One region of the Comamonas sp. Y33R10-2 genome, then DNA from elsewhere that is predicted to be linked to it. Evidence: predicted binding sites of a transcription regulator. Region 1 holds the regulator's gene; the other holds the start of a gene.
What was found. The regulator LexA, encoded in region 1, represses DNA repair genes until DNA is damaged. The targets are predictions, from matches to a motif close to ACTGTATNNNNATACAGT.
Positions count from the first base shown of each region.

Region 2: the regulator LexA is predicted to act here: its motif matches at 10,520-10,537, upstream of KUF54_RS01480 (LexA family transcriptional regulator).

Region 1 is NZ_CP079925.1:1,501,170-1,515,867, reverse strand. It holds gene adk (adenylate kinase) at 1-275, shown strand, start outside; gene KUF54_RS06800 (asparaginase) at 359-1,435, opposite strand; gene lexA (transcriptional repressor LexA) at 1,537-2,211, shown strand; gene KUF54_RS06790 (hypothetical protein) at 2,398-2,910, shown strand; partial or broken gene KUF54_RS06785 (hypothetical protein) at 2,975-3,193, opposite strand; gene KUF54_RS06780 (hypothetical protein) at 3,192-3,974, opposite strand; gene KUF54_RS06775 (PLP-dependent aminotransferase family protein) at 4,108-5,589, opposite strand; gene KUF54_RS06770 (LysE family translocator) at 5,722-6,339, shown strand; gene mnmH (tRNA 2-selenouridine(34) synthase MnmH) at 6,430-7,482, opposite strand; gene KUF54_RS06760 (sodium:alanine symporter family protein) at 8,004-9,359, opposite strand; gene KUF54_RS06755 (TIGR02281 family clan AA aspartic protease) at 9,648-10,199, opposite strand; gene KUF54_RS06750 (DsbA family protein) at 10,347-11,114, shown strand; gene icd (NADP-dependent isocitrate dehydrogenase) at 11,273-12,547, opposite strand; gene KUF54_RS06740 (DUF192 domain-containing protein) at 12,853-13,374, shown strand; gene KUF54_RS06735 (hypothetical protein) at 13,407-13,967, shown strand; gene KUF54_RS06730 (CPCC family cysteine-rich protein) at 13,979-14,245, opposite strand; gene KUF54_RS06725 (NADP-dependent isocitrate dehydrogenase) at 14,430-14,698, opposite strand, start outside.
Region 2 is NZ_CP079925.1:341,782-356,479, reverse strand. It holds partial or broken gene KUF54_RS01520 (site-2 protease family protein) at 51-718, shown strand; gene KUF54_RS01515 (tryptophan--tRNA ligase) at 761-2,062, shown strand; gene KUF54_RS01510 (response regulator transcription factor) at 2,146-2,859, shown strand; gene KUF54_RS01505 (FecR domain-containing protein) at 2,898-4,661, shown strand; gene KUF54_RS01500 (CHASE2 domain-containing protein) at 4,778-7,159, shown strand; tRNA gene KUF54_RS01495 (tRNA-Arg) at 7,220-7,296, opposite strand; one part of gene KUF54_RS01490 (IS3 family transposase) at 7,457-8,358, opposite strand; one part of gene KUF54_RS01490 (IS3 family transposase) at 8,358-8,607, opposite strand; gene KUF54_RS01485 (Y-family DNA polymerase) at 8,783-10,081, opposite strand; gene KUF54_RS01480 (LexA family transcriptional regulator) at 10,088-10,501, opposite strand; gene KUF54_RS01475 (autotransporter outer membrane beta-barrel domain-containing protein) at 10,690-14,337, opposite strand; partial or broken gene KUF54_RS17340 (transposase) at 14,571-14,698, opposite strand, start outside.

The DNA.
Region 1 (14,698 bases):
CCTCGGGCCGTACCTACCACGTCAAGTTCAACGCCCCCAAGGTCGAAGGCAAGGACGATGTGACCGGTGAAGACCTGGTGCAGCGCGAAGATGACAAGGAAGAAACCGTCAAGAAGCGCCTGGATGTGTACAGCAGCCAGACTCGCCCTCTGGTGGACTACTACAGCAACTGGGCCAAGGCCGACGCTGCTGCTGCCCCCAAGTACCGCGCTATCAGCGGCACAGGCACCGTGGAACAAATCACCGAGCGCGCCTTCGCTGCTCTGGCCGAATAAGCCACCTCAGACCACAAAAAAGCGCCTTTTAGGTGCTTTTTTGCTTTGCAGTCCATATTTCATATAGACCTACAGCTATAAATTTATGAGCAAACGAGGTACAGCATCAACGCAATACGCGCCTTGCTGGGCGGCAGTAGCACCGTATCTAGACGATCCTCCCCTTCAGCTTGAATAACATGGGCTGCGATTTCATCACAGCCAAGATGTGTCTCAGCCCCGCTATGAGCTTTGCTAATAACTTTGCAATTACCGCGACTTTTCACTGACTGCGCACCCACCACTTGCCCCTCCAAGCAGCGCGTGGTGAGCCAGACACTCACGCCCTGCGCTTTGGCCTCAAGCAGCGCCTGCTTCATCGCCTGATGAAGCGAGCCATTACCCGTGCCCGCCACCACCAAGCCCTGCACGCCAGCAGCCACCAAGGCCTGTACAGCGCGCGCGCTTTGCAAAGCGCCTGACTGAACAATCTCTACCCAAGGCAGCTCATCTGAGGCCAGCAACTGTTCAAGCCGCACCACATCCAAGCCTGAGTATTGCGCCGCAGCGCGCCCCAGCCAGCGCACACGCCCTTCTTCCACATAAGCGCATGGCCCGCCCTCATAAGAGCGCAGCGCATTCAAACGGTAGGGGTGTACCTTGAGCACCTCACGCGCCGCGTGCACTTCACCGGCTGCAACGACCCATACACCAGCGCCTCCATCTGCAGCAACCACCACCGCATCACGCAGGTTCTGCGGACCATCGGCTTGCAGCGATGTCGCCGGGCGCATGGCGCAGGTCAGCACTACGGGCTTAGTCGGCTGCAGCAGCAGTTGCAGCAGCCAAGTGGTTTCTTCCAGCGTGTCCGTGCCATGCGTAATCACCAGCGCTTTCGTGCCCGCATCGTCCAGCCCCGCCTTCACAGCCTTTAGCAGGCTGCGCCACACTGGCCAATCCATGTCCTTGCTGTCAATTTGGGCAATTTGCACGGCATCCAGTACTTCACCCAGCACCACATCCGCGCCACCACCAATCAACTGTGGCAAATCTGGCACAGCGGCCAAAAGCCCTGCCACACTGAGCTGCCCCGCCACGTAGCCCACACCCTGCGTGCTGCTCTGGGCCTGCCCTGCAATCGTGCCGCCTGTACCCAAAATGACAATCTTTGCTTGTGGCACTTGCTCTCCATAAAAAACTGGTTAAAAATACAGGTACTGTATAAACACACAGATTAAAAATCTCACTAGGCCCAGCCTACTGAAAGACCGGAAGCCCAGACATGCTAGACCACCCTAAGCTCACTCCCCGCCAGCAGCAGATTCTGGACCTCATCCAGTCCAGCATTGCGCGCACTGGTGCGCCGCCTACCCGAGCCGAGATTGCCAGCAGCTTCGGCTTCAAATCTGCCAACGCCGCTGAAGAGCATCTGCAAGCACTGGCACGCAAAGGCGTGATTGATCTGGTCAGCGGCACATCGCGTGGCATTCGGCTGCGCGCTGACACTGTGCGCAGCATCAATGCCGCGCGTGGCAACAGCTTTGCTTTACCACTGAGCAGCATGGCACCACTGGTTCTACCCCTGGTCGGTCGCGTCGCTGCCGGCTCGCCTATTTTGGCGCAGGAACATATCGACCAGAGCTATTCTGTTGAGCCTAGCCTGTTCGCTGCCAAGCCCGACTACCTGCTTAAAGTACGCGGTATGTCTATGCGCGATGCCGGCATCATGGATGGCGACTTGCTGGCAGTCCAATCCACCCACGAAGCGCGCAACGGCCAAATTGTGGTTGCCCGCTTGGGTGAAGATGTCACGGTCAAACGCTTTAAGCGCACCCCGCAAGGCATTGAGCTGCTTCCCGAAAACCCCGACTACAAAGTCATTCATGTGGATCCTGAAGAGCCCTTCGCCATCGAAGGTCTGGCCGTTGGCCTGATCCGCAACACCATGTTTATGTAGTCACAAGGCTAGTCATCAGCTTGCCGCCATCTCACCGCGGCAAGCTGATCCTCTATACCTTTCACTTTCCCTCTCCAGCCCAGGTGGTAGGCGCGAAGCAGTTTTGCTTCGCCCTGGGCGGAGCTTTGCCTTAAAACGCAATCCTGCCCTTATCTGTGCCGCAAGGCTATTAAGAGGAGTTGCCACATGGGATTCGCCACATCTTTGCAGTCTTTGACCCGCTTGAGCTTGAAAGTACTGCCCTTCGCTTCGGCCACAAGCCTGAGCTTTGAGTCCAGCAATAGCAAGAGCATCAAGAGTTCAGAGACAACTGAGTCTGAGCCAGCTTCTTTCATCCCCAGCTCTTTTGAGACTGAGGAATTCAAGTTGACGCACACCAGCATCCCCTTCATGCGCGCCAACCGCTCGCGCCGGCGCAGCAGCAACAGCATCAATACTGGCGCACGCGTTAACAGCAAAGCAAAGGCCAACGCGGCTCATATAGCCGCTACCCAATTACCTCTGGCTTTGCCTGCGCAAGCCGGCCCAGCGCCAGTGTTGTCAGCTACCGCAGCCTCCACAGCCGCCTCGGGACAAGTCAAAATCTTGCAGCGCGAGCCCCGCAAGCAGCCTGAGTGCATGTACATATCTGGCCGCATGGCCGATGTCTGCGCCGCCCTAGAGCGCATGGCACTCAACGAGCAAGCTCTACAGGCATAAAGCTGGGGCTTCGCAGCTCATCCCAAACGCAGAATTTCGGTTTGCTGAGATATGTTCTCTGCCCTCAGCGCACCGGTAAAAACTGCAGAAATGGCCCGGCCACCAACCCCTGCGCATAGCCGATTACGGAGCGCCGGTAGCGCTCTGTGGTGTAGTCTGCAATCAGATCAAGCCGGCCAATGATCTTGCCCATCTCCCGCTCAAAACTCAGATTATTAGCTTCCTCACTCATCTGATTCGATAGCAGCAAGGGCTGGTTTGCTGAGATATGTTCTCTGCCCTCAGCGCACCGGTAAAAACTGCAGAAATGGCCCGGCCACCAAGCCCTGCGCATAGCCGATTACGGAGCGCCGGTAGCGCTCTGTGGTGTAGTCTGCAATCAGATCAAGCCGGCCAATGATCTTGCCCATCTCCCGCTCAAAACTCAGATTGTTAGCTTCCTCACTCATCTGATTCGATAGCAGCAAGGGCTGGCCAGACGCAGCTTTGCGTGAGTTCAAAATCCAGTTGGCAATTTCCAAATTGCGTGCGGCATTAAAGACATGCTGCGGCTCCAAGCCATCCACCAGCGTAAAGCTAGTGCGCCCGCCATGCGAGGTAATCAGCATATCGGCGGCGGCGTAGATAAAGGCTGCTACCCGGTCGCCCTCAAACTCAGGCTGCAATGCCAGCGACAGCGCCGCCACATCGCGCTTGCCCTGCAGCTCATGCCACGGCTGTCGCTCTGTTACGGCTATGCGCACATAGGTAATTGCGGCCTCACGGCTTGTGGCGGTCTTTTTCCATTCAGCGGGGTTGCGACGATAGAGCTTGTCCATGATGACAAACAGGTTCTGCAAGTTCTGCTTCATGGCCAGCGTCGCCATGCGGTTGCTGTCGGACTGAAGCAGCTCGCGTGAGTGAAAGCTTTCACCTTTAACTTCGCCATGGTTGGTTGGCGCACTGGAGCATGCGGCCAGTCCCGCAACTAATAGAACAAGCAAAAATAGCAGCCGCATTAACCGTGAACCGAGGCTGGCGCAGTGGCTGGAAGCGTTACGAAGCAAGGCTGGTGCTGCAATCATGCTACAAACATAACAGCAGACAACGCGCTATCACGTACGCCAAAGCCCTGTGATTGTTATCAATCGTGAATGCAAAAAACGCTGCGAGCAGGCGAGCTAAACGACGGAAGTATCAACTTAAATAAAGACTTAATTACCGACGTAATTGCTTAAGAATCTGCTCCAGCAGCATCCACGGTGCCGCTTGGTCGGCCATGGCCACCGGCACACGTAGCATGCGGCTGGTCGCTTGTTGGGGCGAAAACAAAACGCCCGGCGCCAGCAGCAAATTTTTCAGGGCCGCCTGTCTTGCCAGCACCTCGGTGTCGACCCCGCAGTCGACCCAAGCAAAAGTGCCAGCCACGGGCTCATGCACGGCATGACAGTCCAAAGCTTCGAGTTTGCGCAGGCAGCGAATGCGCGCCCTGTCCACCCTGTCACGCAGGCGATCTACATGCTTGCGGTAAGAACCATCGGCCAAAATGTGATGCACGATGTGCTCAGCCGGCAGCGATGAGGTCAGGCCTGAGAGCAGCTTCATGTCAGTGAGGCGGTGGACATATTCAGGCTTGGCAGCGATATAGCCCACACGCAGGCCACCTGAGAGCGTTTTGGAATATCCGCCCACCAAAATCACGCGTTGCAGCCTATCCATGGCCGCCAGGCGCAGCGGCATAGCGCCCAGGAAATCGGCGTAGGTGTCATCTTCCACCAGCAAAAAATCATGCCGCTCGGCAATGCGCAATACCTCATGGGCCACGCCTGCAGACAGACTCAAGCCCGTGGGGTTGTGCACTGCGGTGTTGAGGATAAAGAGCTTGGGCTGGTGCTCCTGCGCAAGCGACTCAAGCGCCAGCACATCCGGGCCACCGGGCAAGCGCGGCACGCCGACGATGTTCACACCCATGTATTTCAACCGCCCGAAGATCAAAAACCAGGCCGGATCTTCCACCAGCACGGTATCGCCGGGGCGTAAAAAGCAGCGCACGATAAGGTCTAGCCCTTGCGTGACGCCGGCCACCGTCATCAAATTCATCGCAGGGTGGGCTGGTACCTCTTGCGCCTGCAGATACGAGGCAATGTGCTGGCGCAGCGGGGCAAAGCCTTGCGGCACGCCGTAGCCCAAAAGACTTTGTTCGGCCCGCGCACCTTGGCGCGTAATGGCCCGCATTGCACCCGTGATAAGGCCCTGATCCATCCAGCTCGATGGCAGACAGCCGGCACTGCCTGTGCCGTCTTCGTTTTCACCAAAGATGCCTCGGAGCAAATAAGCTGTATCAAACTCCACCACCTGCGGCGATACAGACTCGGCGGGCGCGGTGACCGAACGCTGGCTCGCCACATAAAAGCCACTGCCGCGGCGCGACACGATCAAGCCCTGCGCGGCCAGCCTATCGTAGGCCTGCACCACGGTATCGCGGCTGACGCCTGCGGTTTGTGCCAAGGCCCGCACCGATGGCAAACGCACACCAGCGCGCAAGCCGTGATTGCGCACCAGCGAGCCGAAATGCTCCACCAACTGCTCAGCCAGCCCGATGGAGCCAGAGCGAATAGGCTGCCACCCCCAGCTGACGGAGGCTGATAACGCGGCAGCACCCGCCTGTGTGGATAACGATTGTGATTCGGAGTCAAGCATGGTGGGTTTTCAACTGTCAGGGTTGCACTAGCAGGCCAACTCATCAGCTGGCATGACAAAGTGTACTGCCACTGTACTGAAGCCAGCAACTAACATTGGGCACACTTCACGCATCAACGCCCTGACGCCACCATGCCCATGCTGCCCGAATCACTCTCGTTTGTATTGCCACTGGCCATGTTTGCCTTGGTCAGCTCCATCACACCCGGCCCTAACAATGTGATGCTCACTGCCTCAGGCGCCACCTTTGGCTATCGTCGCAGCGTGCCGCATATGCTGGGCATCTGCTTAGGCGTAGTGGTCATGGTGCTGCTTATTGGCGCAGGCCTTGGCCAAGTTTTTGAGGCCGAGCCACGCATCTACACCCTGCTCAAATATGTGGGCGCGGCTTATTTGGTGTGGCTGGCTTGGAAGATTGCACGCGCAGGCAGTGTGGATCAAGGCCAATCTGGCCAGCGCCCGTTTGGTTTTTGGCAGGCCGCCGCCTTTCAGTGGGTCAACCCCAAGGCATGGATCATGGCGATCGGCGTGGTCGCCACCTATACGCCGCGCGATGGTTTTTTTGCCAACCTGCTGCTGTCCGCTCTAGTGCTAGGACTGATCAACTACCCAAGCATTAGCGTGTGGACCCTCTTTGGCAGCACAGTAGGACGCGCATTGCGCACACCCAAAGCACTGCGTACTTTTAACGGCGTGATGGCGGGGCTGCTGCTGCTATCGCTGGTGTCGATTTTTGTCGAGCACGCTTAAATAGGCTTGGGTCTGTTGAGAATTGACCGAAGAGCGCGTTGTGGCAAGGCCATACAACAACGTACCAAGGGTAGCGTTAGCGGCTTTTAATCATGCCTGCAGCGCCCTGACTTGCTGAGCCAAACGGGCAATCGCCGCATCAGACAAATCATCGGCCTGCAGCACTTGGCGGGTAGGCCACTGATCAAAGTGGTTGGACTGCGAACGCTCGTAATGCGGGTCATAGTGGCGCAGCATCAGCTCTTCAAACAAGGGCGATAGTTCTTTGGTTAGCGCCCATTGCTGCCAGCGGCCTATGACTTCGTTGCCATGCAGCTCTTTGAGCCAGCCCAGCTTGCCAGCCAGCGCTTCAGGCTCATCGCCCAGATACGCATAGTCGTGCAGCAGATACGACAGACGAGCAGACTCAGTGGCGCGCACCTCAATGACTGGGGCCTTATGCAGATGCGTGACCAGCGGCAGCGGCAGACCGATACGGCCTATTTTTGCGCTTTCACCTTCCAAATAAACGGGGCGAGACAGGTCAAACTGCTCTAGCTTTTCAGAGATCAAGGTCTCAAAGCGCTTTTGGCTAGGCTGCTCTATGCCGGGCAAATTACCCAGTAGTGAGCCTTTGTGATTGGCAAAACCTTCCAAGTCCAGTACCTGCTCACCACTTTCGGCCAGCGCATGCAGCACCCGGGTTTTGGCCGAACCCGTTGCGCCGCACAGCACACGCATTTGCACTTGGGGAAGCAAGGTTTCCAGCTGCTCAATCACATGGCTACGAAAGGCCTTGTAGCCGCCGGCGAGTTGCTGCGCGTCCCAGCCTACTAAGCGCAGCCAAGTCACCATAGAGCCGCTGCGCAGGCCGCCGCGCCAGCAGTAGACCAGAGGCTTCCAGTTGGCGGGCTTATCGGCAAAGGTTTCGCGCAGGTGGCGCGCCAGGTTTGCCGCCACGTAGGAGGCGCCCAGACGCTTTGCCTCAAAAGGACTGACTTGCTTGTAAATGGTGCCGATCTCAGCGCGCTCAGCATCGCTGAGCACGGGGCAGTTGATGGCGCCGGGGATGTGATCCAACGCAAACTCGCTGGGCGAGCGGGCATCAATCAGAGCTTTGTACTGGTGGCGTTCAGGAACGCGAACGGGCTGGCGATGAGACAAGGCAGACTATCTATGGCTGTACCCATACGGCCCAAGACCGCGGGGCAATGGCATGAAGTCGGGCAGAGGTCAGGCTGCTGAAGGCAGTGATCTCGGGAGATCTGACTCGATGCTCGGCAACATGAAGAACCTGCTACCCCTGTCACAAACAGAACCAGAAACAGGCCACGAAGCCAGGGCGTGGATCGAGCCTCGATACGCACAAACGCCGCAGCGATTGGGCTCGCAGCGATCATTCCCTGAAAAGCCGTATTTTCTCAGATGCTGCCTCCCGTGTCAGAGCGCCACACCCAAAACCGCACAGGGCGCTGATGCATACACACCAGCGCCCTGTTACTAACAAATTGGGCTCGCAGCGATCATTCCCTGAAAAGCCGTATTTTCTCAGATGCTGCCTCCCGTGTCAGAGCGCCACACCCAAAACCGCACAGGGCGCTGATGCATACACACCAGCGCCCTGTTACTAACAAAATAGACCGCTAGTCCTGACAATTCAAGGACTAGCAGCTATCAAATTTGATTTAACGATCTTCTTCCTTGCGCGCAAAGTATTCGCGCGTGAGCTTCACAATCACGGGTGACAGCAGCAGCAAAGAGATCAGATTCGGTATCGCCATCAGCGCATTGAGCGTATCGGCCACCAGCCAGGCAAAATCCAGCGTAGCGACGGCACCGACAAAGGCGCTAATGGTCCAGAGAATGCGAAATGGCTTTTCGCAAATCGTGCCCACCAGATACGTCCAGCACTTCTCACCGTAGTAGGCCCAGCCCAAAATGGTGGTGAAGGCGAAAACGGACAAAGACAGCGCCAGCACATATTTGCCAATACCGGGCATGGCTGCCTCAAAGCTCTGGGTAGAAAGCACGGCGCCTGTTGCACCCGAGTTCCAGACGCCGCTGACCACAATGGCCAAACCTGTCATGGTGCAGACGATGATGGTATCGATAAACGTACCCATCATGCCGACAAGACCCGAAAAAACCGGGTCACGCGTAGCACCTGCAGATTGCGCAATACCGGCAGTGCCCAAGCCTGCTTCATTCGAGAAAATACCGCGCGCCACGCCCATGCGTATGGCCATCAACACGGTCGAGCCCAAGAAGCCGCCAGTCGCTGCTGTGGGATTGAAGGCCTGCTCAATGATCAGTGCAAAAGCAGCAGGAATGCGGTCCACATATACCCCCAGCACATACAGCACGCAAATTACATAGGCCACGCACATGGCGGGCACCAGCTTTTCAGCCACAGCGCCAATACGTTTGATGCCGCCCAGTACCACAGCGCCAGTCATCAGCGCCAGCGCCACGCCGGTCACCCAGTTCTCCAGACCAAAAGCGGTATGCATGGCCGATGCGATGCCGTTGGACTGCACCATAGAGCCAATGCCAAAACCGGCCAAGCCGCCGAACAGCGCAAACAGCGTACCCAGCCACTTCCACTTTTTGCCCAAGCCGTTTTTGATCGCGTACATGGGACCACCCACCCACTGGCCTTGGTCGTTTTTCTCGCGGTACTTTACCGCCAGCACCACCTCGCCATACTTGGTAGCCATGCCCAGCAGCGCGGTCATCCACATCCAGAACAATGCGCCTGGGCCGCCTACTGCAATGGCCGTTGCCACACCGGCAATATTGCCCGTGCCAACGGTGGCAGAAAGCGCCGTCATCAACGCCGCATAAGGGGTGATGTCGCCATCCGCCTTATCTCCGGGCTTGCGGCTGCGCCAGATCATGCGAAAGCCGCGCACGATGTTGCGCAGCGGCATAAAACCTAGGCGAATGTGAAGATAAAAGCCCGTGCCGAGAATCAGCACGATCATAGGAACACCCCAAACAATGTCGTTGAGGGTTTTAAAGAGTTGGGTTAACCAGTCCATTGATGTCGTCCGCCGCGCGCGATGAATGTACGCGGTCCGTTAAAAGGCAACAGTCCCGGAACATGTCTTTCACTCATGAGCATGGCGGGCGCACCAGCCGCTGCGAATCTTGTAAATCCGCTGCGCAGCACGCCTGTTCTGTTTGCCGGTTGGCAAAACCCTCGACTTTAATGCAGTCAGACAGGGCTTACAGCAAAAAAACCAGTACCCATGCTGCGAAAGCCTGCTGAGAATCGTTAAAGGACGCGGATTAAAGGCCTAGATTCGCGGCCCACATTAACGCCCTCATTAACGCCCCACATTGCGCGGGCGCAGCAGCATTTCATCACCGCTCATCTGCACATCAAAAAAACGCAGAAAGTTCTGTCCTAACAGTGCGTCGTCGCTGTCATCGCCGGTGTATCCCGTGCCCACGCGCACGCCGCTCACGCGCAAACTGGCAACGCGCACCTCATCGGCCACCACAATTCGGCCATCTCGATCGCCGTTGGCAGTGCGAAAGCGCACTTTCTCGCCGCCTTGCAGCCCTGCTTTTGCAGCGAGCACATCGGTCACGCTGACCGATGAGGCTCCGGTATCCACCAAAAAACTCACGGGCTGGTTGTTGACATAACCTTTAACGCGAAAGTGCCCATCCATGTCCCGCTCAATGCGCACTGTGCCGTCGGCCATTACCTTGGCCTGTGCAGGCTTCAAAAAATGCTGCATGGCCAGATACATCACCCCCAAGGCCACCAGCCAGAACAGCAAAAACAAAAACGTGCTGCGCCGGGCAACAGATTGCGGCGTGGGCTCAGACTTTTGGGGCGAACGCGGTGGCGGCGTAGCATTCATGCGCATGGCGACAAATTAAGGCTGATGAAGAAGCGGCCATTTTGCCGTGATAACGCTCAGGGTCTTCAGGCAAATGAAACCTATGGAGCAGCCCCAGCGTCTACATTGAGGCCCGTTTGTAATTTTGCGGGCCTTTTGAGGCCTCATCCACACATGACTACATCCACGGCTCCCGCCACCTTGGTGCTGCACTATATTTTTGATCCCCTCTGCGGCTGGTGCTACGCCGCAGCCCCACTGGTCAAAGCCGCGCGCGAGGTGCCCGGCATTCAGGTGCAATGGCATGCAGGAGGCATGTTGACTGGCGATCACACCCGCACCATCACGGCAGACTGGCGCGAAAAAGTCATGCCAAGCGACCAGCGCATTGCCGAAATGACTGGCCAGCCCTTTGGTGACGACTACTTCAACGGCCTGCTCAACGACATCGGCGCGCCACTCGACTCCGAGCCACCCACCACCGCCCTGCTAGCTGCTGAAGCGCTCTCAGGCCAAGGTCTGGAAATGCTGACAGCCCAGCAAAAAGCCCATTACGTGGACGGCCGCCGCATTAGCGATCCGGCAGTACTGCGCGAGCTGGCCGCAAGCATTGGCCTAGACAGCGCCGCCTTTGACGCCGCCTACGCCGAGCAAAGCGGCGCAGCAACCCATGCCCATATTGCCGACAGCCGCCAGTGGCTGGGCATGGTGCAAGGTCAGGGCTTCCCCACTCTGGCGCTGGAGTTTGACCACCCCGAACAACCCGGCCAGCGCGCCGTGCAGCGCCTTGAACTGGGCGAATGGCTGGGCGATGTAGAAGGCTGGAAACTGCAACTGGCGGAATGGGTAGAGCAAATCGCAGCCCTCAACCCACAGCAAGCCGGTGACAGCAACACCGACCCCAGCTGCGGCCCCGATGGCTGCGAGCTGCCCCAGCGTTAAAAACATCAATTCAAAATACAAAAACAGCCCTAAACGGGCTGTTTTGTTAACGGCGCTCGCACTGGACACACTCCAAGCCAGAGACACCAAGGAAGCGCCTCCGAGCACCGAGGGTGTCGTCCCCCTTCAGGGGGGAAGGCGCGCAGCGCCTCAGGGGGTCAGTCCATCAATGAAATGACCACATCCCCAAACTTCGAGCAGGAAACCTGTGTCGCGCCATCCATCAGGCGAGCGAAGTCATAGGTCACATGCTTGCTCAGAATCGCTTTTTCCAGCGACTGCACGATCAGGTCTGCTGGCTCGCGCCAGCCCATGTGGCGCAGCATCATCTCGGCGCACAAAATCATGGAGCCGGGGTTCACATAATCCTTGCCCGCATAACGCGGCGCGGTGCCGTGCGTGGCCTCAAAGCAGGCAATCGTCTCCGACATATTGGCGCCAGGCGCAATGCCGATACCGCCCACCTGCGCGGCCAGCGCGTCAGAAATATAGTCGCCGTTCAGGTTTAGCGTAGCCACCACCGAATACTCTGCCGGACGCATCAAAATTTGCTGCAAGAAGGCGTCGGTGATTGAATCCTTGATGATGATGTCTTTGCCCGTATTAGGGTTCTTGATGCGGCACATGGGGCCGCCATCCATCAGCTCGGCACCAAACTCGCGCTGCGCCAGTGCGTAGCCCCAGTCACGGAAAGCGCCTTCCGTGAACTTCATGATGTTGCCCTTGTGAACCAGAGTCACGCTGGGGCGGTTGTGGTCAATCGCGTATTGAATCGCCTTGCGCACCAGGCGCTCCGTTCCTTCACGCGACACGGGCTTGATACCAATGCCTGACGTCTCGGGAAAGCGAATCTTGCTGGAGCCCAGTTCCTTGGCTAGAAAGTCGATCAGCTTTTTCACCTTCTCGCTACCCGCTGCGTACTCAATGCCCGCGTAAATGTCTTCCGAGTTCTCGCGGAAGATCACCATATTCGTCTTCTCAGGCTCCTTCAGCGGTGAAGGCACACCCTTGAAATACTGCACAGGGCGCAGGCAGACGTAGAGATCCAGTTCTTGGCGCAGCGCCACGTTCAACGAACGAATACCACCGCCCACAGGCGTGGTTAGCGGGCCTTTGATCGACACAGCATAGTCGCGCACGGCGGCCACGGTCTCTTCGGGCAGCCACACATCGGGGCCGTAGGTGCGCACGGCCTTCTCGCCCGCAAACACTTCCATCCACGCAATCTTGCGCTGGCTGCCGTAAACCTTTGCCACAGCCGCATCGACCACTTTGCGCATCACCGGCGTCACATCGACACCCACGCCATCACCCTCAATGAAAGGAATGATGGGCTGGTCCGGCACGTTCAATGTTTTGTCTGCATTGACGGTGATCTTTTCGCCCTGCGGCGGAACTTGAATGTGTTGATAGGTTTGCGGGCTCGTGCTCATACGGTCAAATCTCCTGATCTTGAATACTGTGCGGCTGCGCACCTTGCTGGTGCTTGTCTTGACCTGATTTTGGCATCTCTGCGCCTGCCTTCATCCATATCCGCCAAGGAATCTCATATCTGGTGCAAATCTGCTTCATAAAGCAGTGCTTGCAGTTCGCACTATGGCTTCGTCAATTAAGCGGCAAAATAAGATCACCGCACCCTGCGCTGCATCAAGCACCACATCAAGTAACCCGTGTGATGAACCGCCGTGAACATCGCCCCGCTTTAGTTGCTAACTCCCTGTCTGTCCATGCAAGGCTTATGAAGAACTCTCCTAGCAAGATCTCTCACCAAGACCTGCCCCAAAGCGTACGCGCCAAGTGGGTCGCCGTTGTCTCAACCGCCTTGCTGGCCTTTGCCAGCTTGGGCAGCATGACGCCCGCCATGGCTCGTGATGAAGGCCAGCCGCAGATGAACCTGCGCCGTATTGATTTGACCGCCGGCATGTTCCGCATCAACACGCAACTCGCCCAAACGCCCCAGCAGCGTGAGATCGGCCTCATGTTTCGCAAAGAAATGCCCCAACAAGAAGGCATGCTGTTCATCTTCGACGTGCCCGGCGTGCAGTGCTTTTGGATGCGCAACACTTTGCTGCCACTGACAGCTGCCTTTGTGGCCGACGATGGCACCATCGTCAACCTCGCCGACATGAAGCCCATGAGCGATGACTCCCACTGCTCGGCCAAGCCCGTGCGCTATGTGCTGGAGATGAATGTAGGTTGGTTTGCCAAACGCGGCATCAAAGCGGGTGCCAAACTAGGCGGAGAGCCGTTCAAACAATAGCTCACAGCTCAAGCCTAGCCACGAACGCTTTCATGCTGTATCGAGCACAACTACCTTCGGCGTTACAAACCATCGCCCCGACATTGCTGCGAAGTCTCGGCAGAGGCGAGGCTTTTGAGCCCTTCCCGGGGTTTACGGCCCAAGTCCAAGGCGAGTCGCTGCACGCGCCTTACCGTGTTTATTACGACGAGCAAAACCTACGGCAGTGCATTAAAAAAGCCTGTGGGCCCACGCAGTGGCTTGCGCTTTGCCTTGGCTGCTGTCATGCCAACGGCCATATGCGTGAAGCTTGCCTGCGCGAGCTTTTACAAACTGAGTCCGCATGCAACGAAGATTGGGTTGTGCCTTTTATCGTCAGGCTCAGCAGCGACTACGTGCACCAGATGGCAGAGCTTCTAGTCCAGCACATTTCCAGACTCAACCCACAAAGCTATGGACGTTTTGCCGCTGAGAACCCCGAATTCATCACCCTGCGCAAACAGCAAGTCGCCAGTTACTGGGACTGCTATCACCGCGCGCAGCATCCGCTTTTGCGCCAGCACCCGGGCATACGGTTTCTGCGCTGGATTGAACAAGCCCGAAGCGAACTTTAAAGCGGACGGACTCAGGCCTTGACCTGCCGCGCCCTGTAGCGCAGCCACAGACGCTCATCCGCATGCATCACATGTGCCAGCGACCGGGCATCGCAGGCCCCCAGTTCTAGAAAATTGCTCCGCCCCTCGCGCAGCGTCATACGGTTGGGGCCTGAACGCACATCGGGGCGGTCTATATCCAGCCCATCATCTTCCCAGAAGCAGACCTTGCAAATCTCATACTCGCCCCCCATGAACAAAGAGTAGTAATCACAGCAAGGGCATTGGTATCGCTTCATGCACAGTTCTTCGAATATTTGAATCAAACAAGGCTGTAATGCTTATTCATCAAACACATGCAGCTTCTCTTTATATAGCAAATACAAAAAATTCAGGCATGAAAAAGCCGGTGACCTTTTCAGGTTCACCGGCTCAGAGCTTCAGCAGGTCAAGCCAAGGCTCAACCCGCACTCATCGCGCTATTTAGGCGGCAGCAATGGCTGCGTTGAAAGTAGCGCTGGGGCGCATTACGGCGTCCAGCTTAGCCACGTCGGGCATGTAGTAGCCGCCGATGTCAGCTGGCTTGCCTTGCACGTCCTTCATCTCGCCAATAATCTTGGCTTCGTTATCGGTCAGTGCCTTAGCCAGAGTCGCGAACTTGGCAGCCAGTTCTGCGTCTTCGGTCTGAGCGGCCAGAGCCTGTGCCCAGTACTGAGCGACGTAGAACTGCGAGCCACGGTTGTCCAGCTCAC
Region 2 (14,698 bases), 1.2 Mb from region 1:
TGTATCCGCACAAGACAACATCAATGCGCAGCGTCTGAGACAATCACACTGTGGAATTTACCCAACTCATACAAACCGTCCTGATCTACGCACTGCCCGTGCTGTTCGCCATCACCATCCATGAGGCGGCCCACGGCTATGCAGCGCGCCACTTTGGCGACAACACCGCTGCCATGATGGGACGCATCACGCTCAACCCCATCAAGCACATCGACCCCATCGGCACCATCTTGATGCCGCTAATGCTGTACTTCGCAACCTCAGGTGCTTTCCTGTTCGGCTACGCCAAGCCCGTTCCGGTGCGCTTTGACCAGCTGCGCAACCCCAAGCGCGACATGATTTGGGTGGCGCTGGCAGGCCCAGCCTCCAACTTTGTGCAGGCCGTTTTCTGGGGCTTCGTATTAATCGCACTGGTTGGCAGCGGCGTTCAAGAGCGCTTCTTTATAGAAATGTGCCGCGCCGGCATTTTGGTCAACTTGGTCATGTGGGCGTTTAACCTGTTCCCACTACCACCGCTGGATGGGGGCGCATTCTGGTCGGCCTGCTACCTTGGAAGCAGGCGCAATTCGTGGCCCGCATCGAGCCCTATGGCTTCTTCATCGTCCTGGCCCTTGTGCTTGCTGGCATCGTCGGCACTTACTGGCTGCGCCCTTTGATGAGCCTAGGCTACTCAGCCATCGACCTGATTCTTTACCCCTTTATGGCCCTGCTGCGCTGATTCCAGCGCCACAGCCTGCTATTGATTTTTGTTGTTGATCCTATGAGCACTACCCGTTTTCTGACCGGCATCACCCCCAGCGGCACCCCACACTTGGGCAACTACGCAGGCATGATGCGCCCAGCCATCGAAGCCAGCCGCGACAAAAAGGTAGAGAACTTCTACTTTCTGGCCGACTATCACGCCCTCATCAAGTGCCAGGACCCTGAGCGCGTGCAGCGCTCTACCATTGAGATCGCTGCCAGCTGGCTGGCGGCGGGTCTGGACCCTGAGCATGTCACTTTCTATCGCCAGTCGGACATCCCTGAAATTCCCGAACTGACATGGTTTCTGACCTGCGTGACTGGCAAGGGCATCTTGAACCGTGCCCATGCGTACAAGGCATCGGTAGACAAGAACCATGCCGCTGGCACCGAGCCAGATGACGGCGTGACCGCAGGTCTGTTCATGTACCCCGTGCTGATGGGCGCTGATATTTTGGTCTTCAACGCCAACAAAGTGCCCGTGGGCCGCGACCAAGTGCAGCACCTGGAGATGGCGCGCGATATGGCTTCGAGCTTTAACCACATCTACGGCGGCGAATACTTCGCCCTGCCCGAAGCGGTGGTGGAAGAAAGCGTTGCCACCCTGCCCGGGCTCGACGGCCGCAAGATGAGCAAAAGCTACAACAACACCATTCCGCTGTTCGCCACCCGCGAGCAGCTCAAGAAGCTCATCAACGGCATCACCACCGACTCGCGTGCTCCCGGCGAGCCCAAGGAAGTCGAAGGCTCGGCCCTGTTCCAGATCTATCAAGCCTTTGCCAGCGCCGAAGAAACCGAGGCCCTGCGCCAGCAGTACGCCGCAGGCATTGCCTGGGGCGATGCCAAGCAGGCCTTGTTCGATCGCATCGACCGCGAAATCGCCCCCATGCGCGAGCGTTATGAATACCTGATCGCCCACCCTGCTGAGCTGGAAGAAATTTTGCAAGCCGGCGCCATCAAGGCCCGCAAGCTGGCCACCCCTTTGTTGCAGCAACTGCGCAGCGCTGTGGGCATTCGCAACCTGGCGCAAACCAGCAAAGCCAAGATCAAGACCGCAAAGTCCGCCCTGCCCCAATTCAAGCAGTACCGCGAGGCCGATGGTCAGTTCTACTTCAAGCTAGTCGCGGCCGATGGCCAGTTGCTGCTGCAAAGCCAAGGCTTTAGTGCCCCCAAGGAAGCGGGCCAGAGCATTGCTCAGCTCCAGCGCGAAGGCGCAGCGGCACTGGCTGCGCTCAAACCGCGCCTGCAATCGCTGGACGGCATTAGTGACGAACAAGTGACTCAGGCACTGGAGCAGTTGCAAGAAGCCGCACAGCAGTAAACTGTTTTAAAGAGAGAGCTGCCCGGGCACATCACGAATGCTGGGCAGCAGAGATTTAATCCTTCGCACGAAAGGGATGAAAAATGCGTATTGCCGCCCTAGATGACGATCCTCTGCAACTTGAGCTGTTGCGCCAAGTGGCCACCGATGCAGGCCATAGCTGCCACACCTTTCTGAAAGGCTCAGCGCTTCAGCAAGAGCTGCGCCGCGAGAGCTTTGACCTGCTCATCGTTGACTGGGAACTACCCGACACCAGCGGCCCCGATGTGGTGCGCTGGGTGCGCGAGCAGGTCAGCAAAGAGATGCCCATCATCTTCATCACCCACCGCAGCGAAGAGGCCGACATTGTGGAAGGTCTGGCCAGCGGTGCAGATGACTTCATGATCAAGCCCGTGCGCGTGGGCGAGTTGCGCGCGCGCATCGCCTCCTTGCTGCGCCGTGCCTACCCTATGGCGGCGCAAAGCGTGCTGACTTTCGGCCCCTACCGCTTCATCACGGCCACCAATGGCATTGAGATGGACGGCAAGCCCCTGGAAGTCACGCACCGTGAATACACGCTGGCGCTGACACTGTTTCAAAACTGGGGCCGCCTGCTCTCGCGCGATCATTTGCGCGAAGTCGTCTGGGGGCATAACGCCGAGGTGCAATCGCGCTCGCTGGATACCCATGTCTCGCGCCTGCGCAACTTGCTCAATCTGCGCGCTGGCCAGCCTTATGCCATTTCCGCTATTTATGGCTATGGCTACCGCTTGGATGCACCAGAAACCGCTGAGGCGCAAGCGCCCAGCGCTGCTTAATTTTTAATAGCATTCCCTCCATACACTGCCTCGACAAAATGCCTATTTGCCCTCAGTCCCGCTTTGCCACCCTCGCTTCGCTGCATGGTCTTGGCTCAGGTGCGCTCTGGGTAACCTTGGCCGGGTTAGTGGCAGCGACTGCAAGCCACGCTCAAATCACACCCAAGCCGCGCGGCGGCGACGTTATTGCCCACCGCGTAGTGGCTGGCGATACGCTGGAAGTATTGGCCGCCCGCTATTTGGGTGACCGCACGCGCTGGACAGCGCTGCAAAGCCACAACCGCGTGGACAACCCTTTTCAGCTACGCCCCGGCTCAGTGCTTGAAATTCCCACCCGATTGCTGCGCGCAGCCACAGCATCGGTGGAGTTTGTGCAGGGTGATGTGCGCAGCTCACGCTCTTTGAGTCGCTTGGCTGATTCCGCCGATGCGGCAAGCGCCGCTTCACAGCCTGTACAAAAAGGCCAGCTGCTGCAAGAGGGGGACTCGCTCAAGGTTCCAGCCAACGCTTTTGTGTCGGTTCGCTTGGTAGATGGCTCGCTGGTACGCGTGCAATCTGAGTCCGATATTGAGCTGCGCCAAATGCGCCGCAAAGGCCGCGCAGGCAGTTTGCAATCCATCTTGGACCTGCACGAAGGTGCGATTGAAGCCTCCGTGCCCAAACAAACCAATGGCGAGCGCCGCTTTGAAGTGCGCACCTTGGCGGCATCCACCAGCGTGCGCGGCACCCAGTTTTTGGTGCTGACCGATAGCCAAGGCCAAACAGCATCGGCGGTTGATGAGGGCTCGGTCGCTGTTCAGGCAGGCCAACCCTCAGCATTACTCAAACATGGCCAAGGCCTTGCTGTATCGAGCAGCGGCCAGTTAAGCCAACCCACAGCCATGCTCGCTGCGCCAGATACGGCAGCGTGGCCCACGCTTGCCGAAGACGCTAACTGGGTGAGCCTGCCTTTGCCGGTAATGCCCGGTGCGGTGCGCTATCAGATTCAACTAGCCACAGATAAAGACCTCACCCAAACCGTGCGCGGTGGCGTGTTCACCCAATCCCCAGCTCGTCTGACCGGGGTGGATGACGGCAACTACATTGTCGCCATTCGCGCCATCGATGCCCATGGCATCCCCGGCGCACGCAAAGTACAAGCGCTACGCGTTAAAGCGCACCCCGTGCCGCCACTTTATGAATCTCCCGCGCCGGATGCCATCATCGGTTTGGGCCAGCATGGCTTGCGGTGTACACAAGTCACTGAAGCATCGGCCTACCGAATTCAGGTGACAGATGCTGCAGGCAACTTTGCCCAGCCTTTGCTGGATGCCGCTGACCTCAAAGACTGCAGCTTGCCCGCCAATGAACTGGCCAAGCTCCCCGTAGGCGATTACCAATGGCGAGTCGCCAGCATTCGCACGCTGAGCAATGGTCAGATCGATTTAGGCCCATTTGCTGCCCCTCAAAAAATGAAGCTGGCCAACGCGCCTAAGTCGCCCGATCTACAACTAGATGGAAGCGCAGGTGAAGGTAGCCGCAACATTCGCTGGGCTGGCGAAGAAGGCCAGCGCTTTCGCATCGTCGTGGCAAGCGAGCCCAGCTTCGAAAAACCAGCCATTGATACCTGGGTGACTCAGCCGCAATGGAGCACACAAGACTTGCCTGCTGGCTCTTACTACCTGCAAATGCAAGTGGAAGATAGCAACGGACTGCGCAGTAATTTCTCGGCTGCGCGTCAGTTTCAAACCGGTAATTCGGTGACCTCGGTCGAGGGGCAGACACTGACGTCCGGTGATGGATCACGTCTGATGCGCCAGTAAAAACAATAGCTACCAGTCCAATAATTCAATGGGACTTCATAGGTTTTATGCCTTAAACCGTGGAATTACAAAGACTACTAGCTATGGTTTTATAACTGCTTCAACGCACACTCTGCATGACTGAAGCATCGCTCAACCGTCCAAGTCGTCTGCAAAACCTGCGCCTGAGCTGGCTGCTGCTCAGCGCCTTTTTGCTGGGCCTGACCTATTGGTTCAGCGGCAGCAACCAATTGGTGCGCGTCAACGGTATCATTCAAGACACCTCAGCTTGGTTGCACCAGCGCCCCGCATCGGCCGATATCGTCATTGTCGCTATTGATGACGACAGCATTGACAGCATTGGCCGCTGGCCTTGGCGCCGCGCCTTGCACGCTGGCGCACTGGAGCGCATTCAACAAGGCCAGCCCCGTGCTATTGGTGTTGACATCGTCTTTAGCGAAGAGGACTTGGACTACCCCGGCGACGACTTGCTACTGCAACGCTCTTTGCAAAAAAGCGGCAACACCGTCTTACCCATCACCCGTGATGCTCAAGGCGATGCCACACCTTCTTTGCAAAGTTTTTCCAGTGTGGCTGCGGCCCTAGGTCACACACAAATGCCTGTGGATGCGGATGGCTTGGTGCGCCGCTTTTACACGCAAGAAGGCAAGCACAACCAGCTTTGGTGGCATATGGCGCTCAGCCTGCATTGCGTAGGCGAAACCGGCCAAGCCTGCAAGCCCAATCAATCGACCCTATCCCCTAATTACTCCACACCTATTGCGGGCTGGCAAAGCCTGCAACCCCAGTTAATCGCTTTTGCCAAAGCAGCGCAAGACAAGCAGCAAAGCCATTGGTCCCCTTTCACCACCTATTCCTATATTGACGTTCTGCGCGGCAGCATTCCACCCGCAGCATTTCGCGGCAAATACGTGTTGATTGGCACCACGGCCACCGGGTTGGGCGAAAAATTCACCGCCCCCATTGGCTTTGATGCGCGGCTGATCTCCAACGTGGAAATGCTGGGCCATGTGCTCAACGGCATCTTGCTCGATACGCATTTGCAAGCCGCGTCCACCACCCTCAACCGCGCGCTCAATCTGCTAGCCGTCTTGCTGGGCCTTCTGGCACTCGCCTGGTTTGGCCCCTCTGGTGGACTGATTGCAAGCGCATTGCTGGCGCTGCTCAGCCTCCTCATCGCTGGACTGGCCCCACGATGGGGGCATGTTCAAACGGCACCGGCTGCAGCCCTTCTCGGCCTTTCACTCGCATACCCCTTGTGGAGCTGGCTGCGCTTGCGCGCCGCCACACGCTTTCTAGTCCTTGAGTTGCAAGATCTTCAAGGCCAAGGCTTGCCAACGCTGAGCACCAACGCCCTCAAAGGCGATGCACTAGACCAGCGCATTGCAGCCGTGGAACAAGCCTCGCGCCAGTTGCGTGCTCTGCACCATTTTGTGAGCGAAAGCCTGCGCCAACTGCCATCGGCCACCTTTGTCTGCGACCGCGGCGGTCGCGTACTGTTAGCCAATACATCCGCCTATCGCTACGTCGAAAGTCTGGGAAGCAGCCTCAAGCAAGGCGATGACTTGATTGTTCTGCTTGCCGGCCTGCACAACGCCACCAGCCACGACTACCGTTCTGCCAGTGCGACTACCCTACCCTCAGGCAGCTCACCCTTACTCAGTCGCAATGCACTGCAGCAAGCCACGCTCCCCCGGCAAAGCGAAGGCCGTGATACGCAGGGGCGCTATCTCATGCTGCTCAGTCAAGCATTTGAAGCACCACCGACCTCAGGCTGGCTGCTGACCCTCATCGATATCAGCGACCTGCGCAGCGCGCAGGCCCAGCGAGATCAGGCCATGCAGTTCATCTCGCACGACATCCGCGCACCTGTCGGCTCCATCATTACGCTGCTAGAAATGCAGCGCACCCACAAGCGCATCGATTCTGAAGATGTCTTGTTTGCCCGCATTGAAAGCTATGCCCAGTCATCACTGAAGCTAGCCGATGACTTTGTGCATTTGGCAAGAGCTCAGGAACAAAACTACCGCAATGAACGGCTAGAGCTTGGTCTGCTTGCTGACCAAGCCATATCAGACTGCTGGACACAGGCCCAGCAGCAAAACGTACAGCTCATGTTTGAGCTGCCTGAGACTGAAGCCAACGTACTCGGCGACCCCGGCCTGCTGCACCGCGCCATCATCAATTTGCTAACCAATGCCATCAAATACGGCAAACCACAAGACAGCGCCCAAAGCGCTGCGGTCGAGTGCCGGATTGTGGAGGACGCTCAAAGCTGGGGGATTTCCGTGCGCGATCACGGCCCCGGCATGGATGAAGCATCACTGGCCAAGCTCAGCCAGCCATTCGAGCGTCTAAAGCAGCATGAAGGCATGGACGGCGTAGGGCTGGGCCTTGCCTTTACCCGCACCGTGGCGCAGCGCCATGGCGGCAGCCTGCAAATCAGCAGCCGCTTAGGTGATGGAAGTACTTTCACCCTGTACATCCCAAAAGCCTGAAGTAGAACTCTAGACACGAAAAAGCCTCAGAACTTTTCAGTTCTGAGGCTAAACGTTTTTTGGTGCGGCTGGCAGGAATTGAACCCACGACCCCTTGGTTCGTAGCCAAGTACTCTATCCAACTGAGCTACAGCCGCATCATGGATGAATTGTAGCAGCGGAAAAATGCCTCTCAGACCAAATCAGTAATTTTTTACCGATTCGGTAAAGAAAAAGGCTGCCACCGAAAAGATGACAGGCTTGATGCAGATTTGGCAGGGCATCACGGACTTGAACTGGTGAATCGACCAGCTTTTCTTAGATAGCTGCCAGCCTCACGGAATTACGTCTCTCAAACTCTATTGGAGACAGACCATCAGCAGACGAATGTCTGCGAATGGGGTTGTAGAACATTTCGATGTAGCTGAAGACATCGCTGTGCGCCTCTTGCCTCGTAGGATAGGTTTTTCTGCGGATGCGCTCCCGCTTAAGCAACTGAAAGAAGCTTTCAGCAACTGCGTTGTCGTGACAGTTTCCTCGCCTGCTCATACTCGATTGCAGGTTGTGGCTAGCAAGGAAGCGCTGCCATTCATGGCTTGTAAATTGGCAGCCTTGGTCAGAGTGCACGGTCACGGTATTGCATGGTCTTCTACGCCAGAGCGCCATATGCAATGCATCCAAGGGCAGCTGGGTATCAATGCGGCTACCTGTTGCCCAGCCAACAACTTGGCGTGAGAACAGGTCAATTACCGTTGCCAGGTACAGCCACCCCTCATGAGTGCTGATATAGGTTATATCAGTCACCCAGACTTTGTTCGGAGCATGCACGGTGAACTGCTGCGATAGTAAGTTGGGAGCCACGACTGCTGGAGCACCTCCTCGCACACGAGGGCGTCGTCCGTAGCCTCGCTGAGCCTTTAACCCCTCACAGCGCAGCTGTCTTGCTACCCGGTGCCTGCTGCAGGTCTCGCCTAAGTCACGCATGTCCAATGTCAACTTGCGATAGCCATATACGCCACCGCTTTCTAGCCATGCCTGCTTTAGAAGGCCCAATAGACGCTGGTCATCGGCCGCACGTTGACTGAGCGGCCGAACCCTCCAAGCGTAGTAACCACTGGGGTGCAATTGCAGCACCCGGCACATGCGCACAACGCTGTAAATCAACTGGTGCTTGGCAATGAAGGCGTACTTCAGTCGCACTGGCGAGCGAAGTACGCCGCCGCTTTTTTTAGGATGTCACGCTCCTCGGTGACCCTTTTGAGTTCTGATTTGATACGGCGTAATTCTTCGCTTTGACTGACTTGCTCCTGCCGCTGAGCTGCGGGGATTTGCTGCAGTCGAATCCACTTATACAGACTATGCGTGCTCACGCCTAAACGGCGTGAGACGTCGGCTGCGCTGTGGCCGTGTTCCAAGATTTGCTTGACGGCCTCAATCCTGAATTCTTCTGGGTAGCGTTGTGCGTTCATATGGACTCCTATTTGAACGGAAATAGGAGGCTGTGAACTATCTACAAAAAACTGGTCGATTCAGGTGTCGCAACGATCACCCGAATCTGCCAAGTCTGGGCATCTATGCTGATGTGCAGTTTGCGCCATTGGCGGCGGCACTAAGCGGCGATTTTTTGTTTAAAAGCAGCTCAACCTAAGCTCTAGCAATGGGGATCTCATCAATTTTGGTGGTGTAGCGCGGCGTCCTATGCTCCTGCTTCATGCGCCAGCCGCTTTCATCGTGCTCGGGCACACCTGTGCTGGCCACATGCACTGTGCCCTTGCCAAAGCGCTTATTTACGCGGTCCATCACTTCCATTAACTTGCTTTGATCTCGGCACGGTCCCTCAAAAAGCAATTCGCCTTGCTGCTCAGTCACGGGGCACAAGTCCAGCAGCATTACACCGGCCTTGGAGAGTTGGTAGCCCGGCTCATATATCTGTCGCAATCCGCGCACAGCTGCACTCACTAAAGCTTTGGTGTCGCAGGTGTGCGGATGTAGCTGAACTACTGCTGACTTGTTAAACCTGCGGCCAGCGCTGAAGGGTGACGTATGCGCGAAAACAAGTACACCACCTGTATGCATGCCGCTGGCGCGCAGTTTCTCAGTCGCTCTGGTTGCAAATTCGCTCACTGCCTCTGTGAGGTGAGGCAACGTGGTGATGGGACTGCCAAAGCTTCGAGTGCAAGCGATCTGTTTCTTGGGTGGAGGGGCAAGCTCCATCGGTATGCAGCTCAGGCCCTGCAGCTCGCGCACTGTGCGCTCCAGAACTATGCTCCAGCCTTCACGCGCGGCATGGGCCGGCATCCTGGCCAGATCCAGCGCGGTCAATATGCCTTGCTCAGCCAGTTGTATGGAAATACGCCGACCTACACCCCAGATCTCGCCAGCAGCAGTGCGACCGAGAATTTCTGTGCGCTGCTGGTCTGACAGATCGACCCAATTACAGACCCGCTGCAGCTCGGGCGGGTAACTGCCCGGTTTGCGCTCAGCGTCTTTGGCAACATGGTTGCAGAGCTTGGCCAAAGTTTTGGTGGGCGCTAGGCCCACACAGGCGGGAATCCCTGTCCAGTTCAAAATTCGTGATCGTATGGCAAAGGCGCGCCGGGTCAGATCGCGTACGCCATCCAGATCCCCGATAAATGATTCATCGATGCTGTAGATCTCCTGCATGGGCCCTAGGCCAGCAGCCAGCGACATCATGCGATCGCTGATGTCTCCGTAAAGCTCAAAATTCGCCGAGAGGCAGACTAGGCCCTTGTGCTCAACCAGATCGTGCAATTGAAAAAATGGCTGCCCCATCTTGACGCCCAAGGCCTTAGCCTCGTCGGAGCGTGAAATGGCGCACCCATCGTTATTGCTCAAAACGACAACAGGCATGCCCTGCAAGGAAGGCCTGAAAGCCCTTTCACAGCTGACGTAGAAGTTGTTTCCATCAATGAGCGCGAACATACAAACTCAAGCAAAGCGCTTGATGCAAGATTTGACTACGCCCCAAATTTGCAGCTCCTGATTTTCTTTGGGAACGATGTCAGGGTATGTGGGGTTGCCTGCCCTGAGCTTGAAAACACCATCGGCGTTGTGCAAAGCCTTTACCGTGAACTCACTATCGACAATAGCTACAACGATGCTGCCATGGCGAGCGCGTAATGCGCGATCGACAACAATCAGATCGCCATCATCAATACCGTACTCGCGCATTGATGGCCCGGCCACACGCAGCAGAAATGTGGCTTGTGGATGCTCAACAAGCAGCTCGCCTATATCCAGCCTCTTGCCTGAAAAATCCTCGGCGGGCGACGGGAACCCTGCACGCACGCTGCAATCTGCCAAAGCCAGCTCAAGAGGCAATGCACTAAGAGCGGCGGGCATGCCTGGAATCACAAAACAACTGTTCATCCATACAGTGTATGTGCAATCGATTTTCCGTACTATTTCTAGATGTGCGATGTCTACTGCCAAGCGGCTCTGTTGCAACGAAGTGGAGCCCGCATTAATGCCATTCAACCCAAGGTCACTCCACACAAATGAAGATCGCTCGCTTGACTGTCAGAGACCCATTACCAACTGAATTTGGCCCCCGCTTTCGCTGCCCACGCCCTAGCCTCACCGCCATTTATAGAGCGTTGATACATGGCATTGCCAAACAACGTCCAATGAACTGAGGGCCGTGCTTCCAAGCCTGCCGTCAAGGTCACATCACGGCCGCGCATACTGTTCTCAAACATCACACCATTGCGGCCGTTCAAACCCGCAGCTTCCATAGTGGTTCTACCCCGAAATTCTTGCCCCAGGTCCAACCGTATCCAACCAGACATACGCTCACCGTCATGACGCAATCTCACCCCCACACGGGAGCGCAGCGAATCATGCCTGTCGTAGGTAAATTGGCCTGCCAGATCGGTGGATCTGTCCAGCTTCCCGGTCATCCAGCGCAGCTGAACCTGCGGTTCAATCATCCAGCCGCGCTCCATCTCGAATGCATGTCCAGCCTCGACCGAGGCAGCCCAACTATTACCCTGCGTTTTAGCAGTCGGGACACGAGTAGATGTGGCTTTCACGCGGTCCTGCATGCCCTGCGCCACTACGTCAACGTAGCTGCCATTGTTGCTCTGCAGCGACCAATAGCCACCAAGCGCTAAAGATTGCACATTGACCGAGCCTGCGCGCCAGCCCTGCGCATGGACTACATCGCCTTCAGTGTTGGTACTTGTGACGTAAACACCGCCTTGTGTTTTTGAACCATCGGCAGACCACTGATCCATGAGATGGGCGCCGAGTTGCAACGCATAGCTCTGATAATCAACGTTCGGACCTCTGGAGCCATATATGCCTGCCGCACTGTAGCGATGGCCGTGACGGCCCAATACTCTCGCCCACATGCGCGATTGCGGCTTAAGGCCCGAGCTGCCTGTTCGCTCATGAAAGCTATCCATAGCTAAAGCGTGATGCTGAAGTAGTAAGGCTGGGACCGCTGCGTGTAGAGAAACTTCTTGCCGATAGTTTGGTGCCGGCTGAGGCTCCACTGGAACTGGACCCGGAGGTGGAGGTTGAGGTTGAGGTGGAGTTGGAGTTGGAGTTGGAGTTGGAGTTGGAGTTGGAGTTGGAGTTGGAGTTGGAGTTGGAGTTGGAGTTGGAGTTGGAGTTGGAGTTGGAGTTGGAGTTGGAGTTGGAGTTGGAGTTGGAGTTGGAGTTGGAGTTGGAGCAGGTAACCTTGACGTCAAGTACCAGCTTTCATTGCTATTACGAACCAAGCTGTAATCATAAGCACCAGCAAAAACAGGCCCTCCTAGCTGGAACGCGCTAGGCGCAGTGCTTGCCCCATTTTGTGCGTCGACCACCAAAATGCCTTTGCCCGTAGTAGCTGCGCCCGCACCTCCCGCATTCGTCACCATAATCGCATTGGTACCAGTGACTACTCCTTTATTTACCACCAACCGGTCGCTTGGGGAGCTGTCGTCATCCAGATGTGTGTTCATGGCCAGGCTGCCCCCCATCACTCCTGTGAAGCTATCCACCGTAATTTGCTTGAAGGCGTTAGCAGCCGGTGCCTCAAAAATCACGCGCCCTGCATTGCGCACATTACTGAGCAATGAGTCGCCGGTCACCAGCCACGTACCTGTATTGTTCAGATTCAGGGTTGCACCAGCATATGTATTTGCCCCCCCTTGCATATACCCGCTCAAGGTGTTGCTCACATCAGCCTGACCGGCCGTAGCTTGCAAAACAACAGGTGCCCGGAAGTCACCGGAATTTGTCATTTGCAAAACGCCAGGGCCCAGCTTATTCAGTCCGACAGACTGCGCAAGCAGCTTGCCATCATTGACCACATGCATCTGACTGGTGGCGGCTACTGCCCCAGCAATCCCGACACCATCGGACATTACCTGACCCAAGTTCTTCACATCGAAAGTGCCTGTGCCGCTGGCCTGCAGGTTCATGCCGGTGGTGTTAGCGGTGATGCTGCCAGTGTTTTCAACCTCGACAGCCCCGCTGCTTTGGCTTTCGACCTCAACCCCAACTGCCGCCTTCACACTGCCAGTGTTACTCAAATGCAAACCCTGAGTATTCGTTGCCACCAACGTGGTGACCATGCCACTTTGGGATGCAGTAATGAACCCTGCATTCTTCACTAATGATTGGAAGCCGTTGTTACCACTCAGTGCAAAGCGCATGCCATCTCCAGCTGCTGCATTCAACTGCCCTGTATGTTCCACATCCGCAGATGCCGCATTCAACAGCACACCATGGCTGCCAGCCCCGGTTACAGCTGTGTTGCCAGCTATCTTTAAATTCACCGCACCCGTTGGTGTGTTGACTTCCACACCCTGAGCATTCGTCCCTGTGGTGGCGATGGCACCGGCCAAATCCAGATTGACATTTCCTTTCTCGGCGGGGTCACTGCTTGTAGACAGATTGACATATACGCCCCGAGAACCGGTCCCTGTTGTCACTATTGAGCTGCCTGCCAGAGTGCTCCACTTGCTGACACTGCCACCCTCCAAGAACAGGCCATGGGAATTGGTGTTACTGGTGTTGATCGTGCTGCCAGCACGAATGACGACATCATTGGCCAGCTTTTCCTTTGCATGAATGCCTGCTGAACCCAACCCAGTGGTCGTCAAATTGACAGAACCATTCAGCTCCAAGGTGTTACTCAGTTTGGTGGTATTAGCGACATCGATGCCATTAGCGCCCGTACCTGAAGTGTTAACAACTACATTCGAGATTTTTAATGTATTGGCGAGATTGGCACCCGAAGTTCCATTGGCACGGACATCAACAGTGCGCACCAGCAAACCATGACTGCCTGTGCCCGTGGTTTTGACAGTGGTCTTTCCTTGAAGATCGACCAAAGTAGCAGCGGCTTGCACTTTGGAGCCAACTACAGCACCCAGATTCGGGCTATCAGAGACGACACCGTACGAATCTTGCCCACTGGTTGTAACAACAGTGTCCCGATTGACCGTCAAAATGCCACCTGAAGTTGCATACAGCCCCATGCCAGAATTACCGGTGGTTGTGATAATGGCACTGCCCACAGTTACGAACCCCTGCTCAACCTGTGAGTTACTGCCAGCCACAATGCCCAACCCAGTTGCGCCAGTTGTGTGCACTATGACTTCACCCGAAACAACAATCCTTCCCAAAGAACGCGTTTGCAACCCGTAGGAATTAGTTCCAATGGTAGTTGCGTTGACGGAATTCAAAACAATAGAGGCTCCGCGCTGCGCGAGGATGGCATTTCTATTAACATTATTTCTGATCACGACCACAGCATCTGTATTGCTGCCATCGATCCGGCTGCCTGCCCCCATTGCATAAAGAGCCAAGCCCGTACCGTTGCTCACCTTAACTGTCCCAGTGCGCATATTCAACGTGGCGCCTGCAGTCGCCTCCAGCATCCCGCCCCCAGCCTGCTCACCATTTAATAGTGGTGGCGGTATTGTTGCCTGAACGTCATAATTCCCGTTGTAGTCATTGAGAGTGGCTGTACATGTGGAACCGGCGTTTGCCCGCATGCCAGTCGTAGCATTCTCTGCTGAACACCCGGCCCATGCGACCGGTGAAAGGCACAACCATGACAACCCGGCCCATGACGCTGCGGCTGAAGCTACAGTTTTTTTGTGTGAACATTTGGCCGTCTCAGGCGCCGCCACCCAACATCCCACAGCAGCGTTCCAGACAGAGTGAAAAATCCGGTTCATAGTTATTGTCCTGATAACAAGTCAGCAAAAGCAGGTGCTCCAGCAAGTGCCTTACCCCTGAGTGACGACAGATAGCCAAAAATTTCAGCGCGGGTTGTTGATGAAAAAAAAGCGCCTTCGCAAAGCGAATGCGCATTCACCATCTCAGAGCTGATTGTTGACTAACGGTTTGTTACTTTCTGTAGGGTTAGACGCTCTTGTACAAATCCTGCTTAAGGTCAGCTACCTGAACCCTAGCCGTGGCTATGCCCGACTTCCGTCTGAGGACGGCCCAGTTCAGTGAATCGATTCAATATGGGTGGACGGATATGCAGCTCGTTGACTTGGCGCTCAACGGTTCGAGACATGGCGCGATCACCGA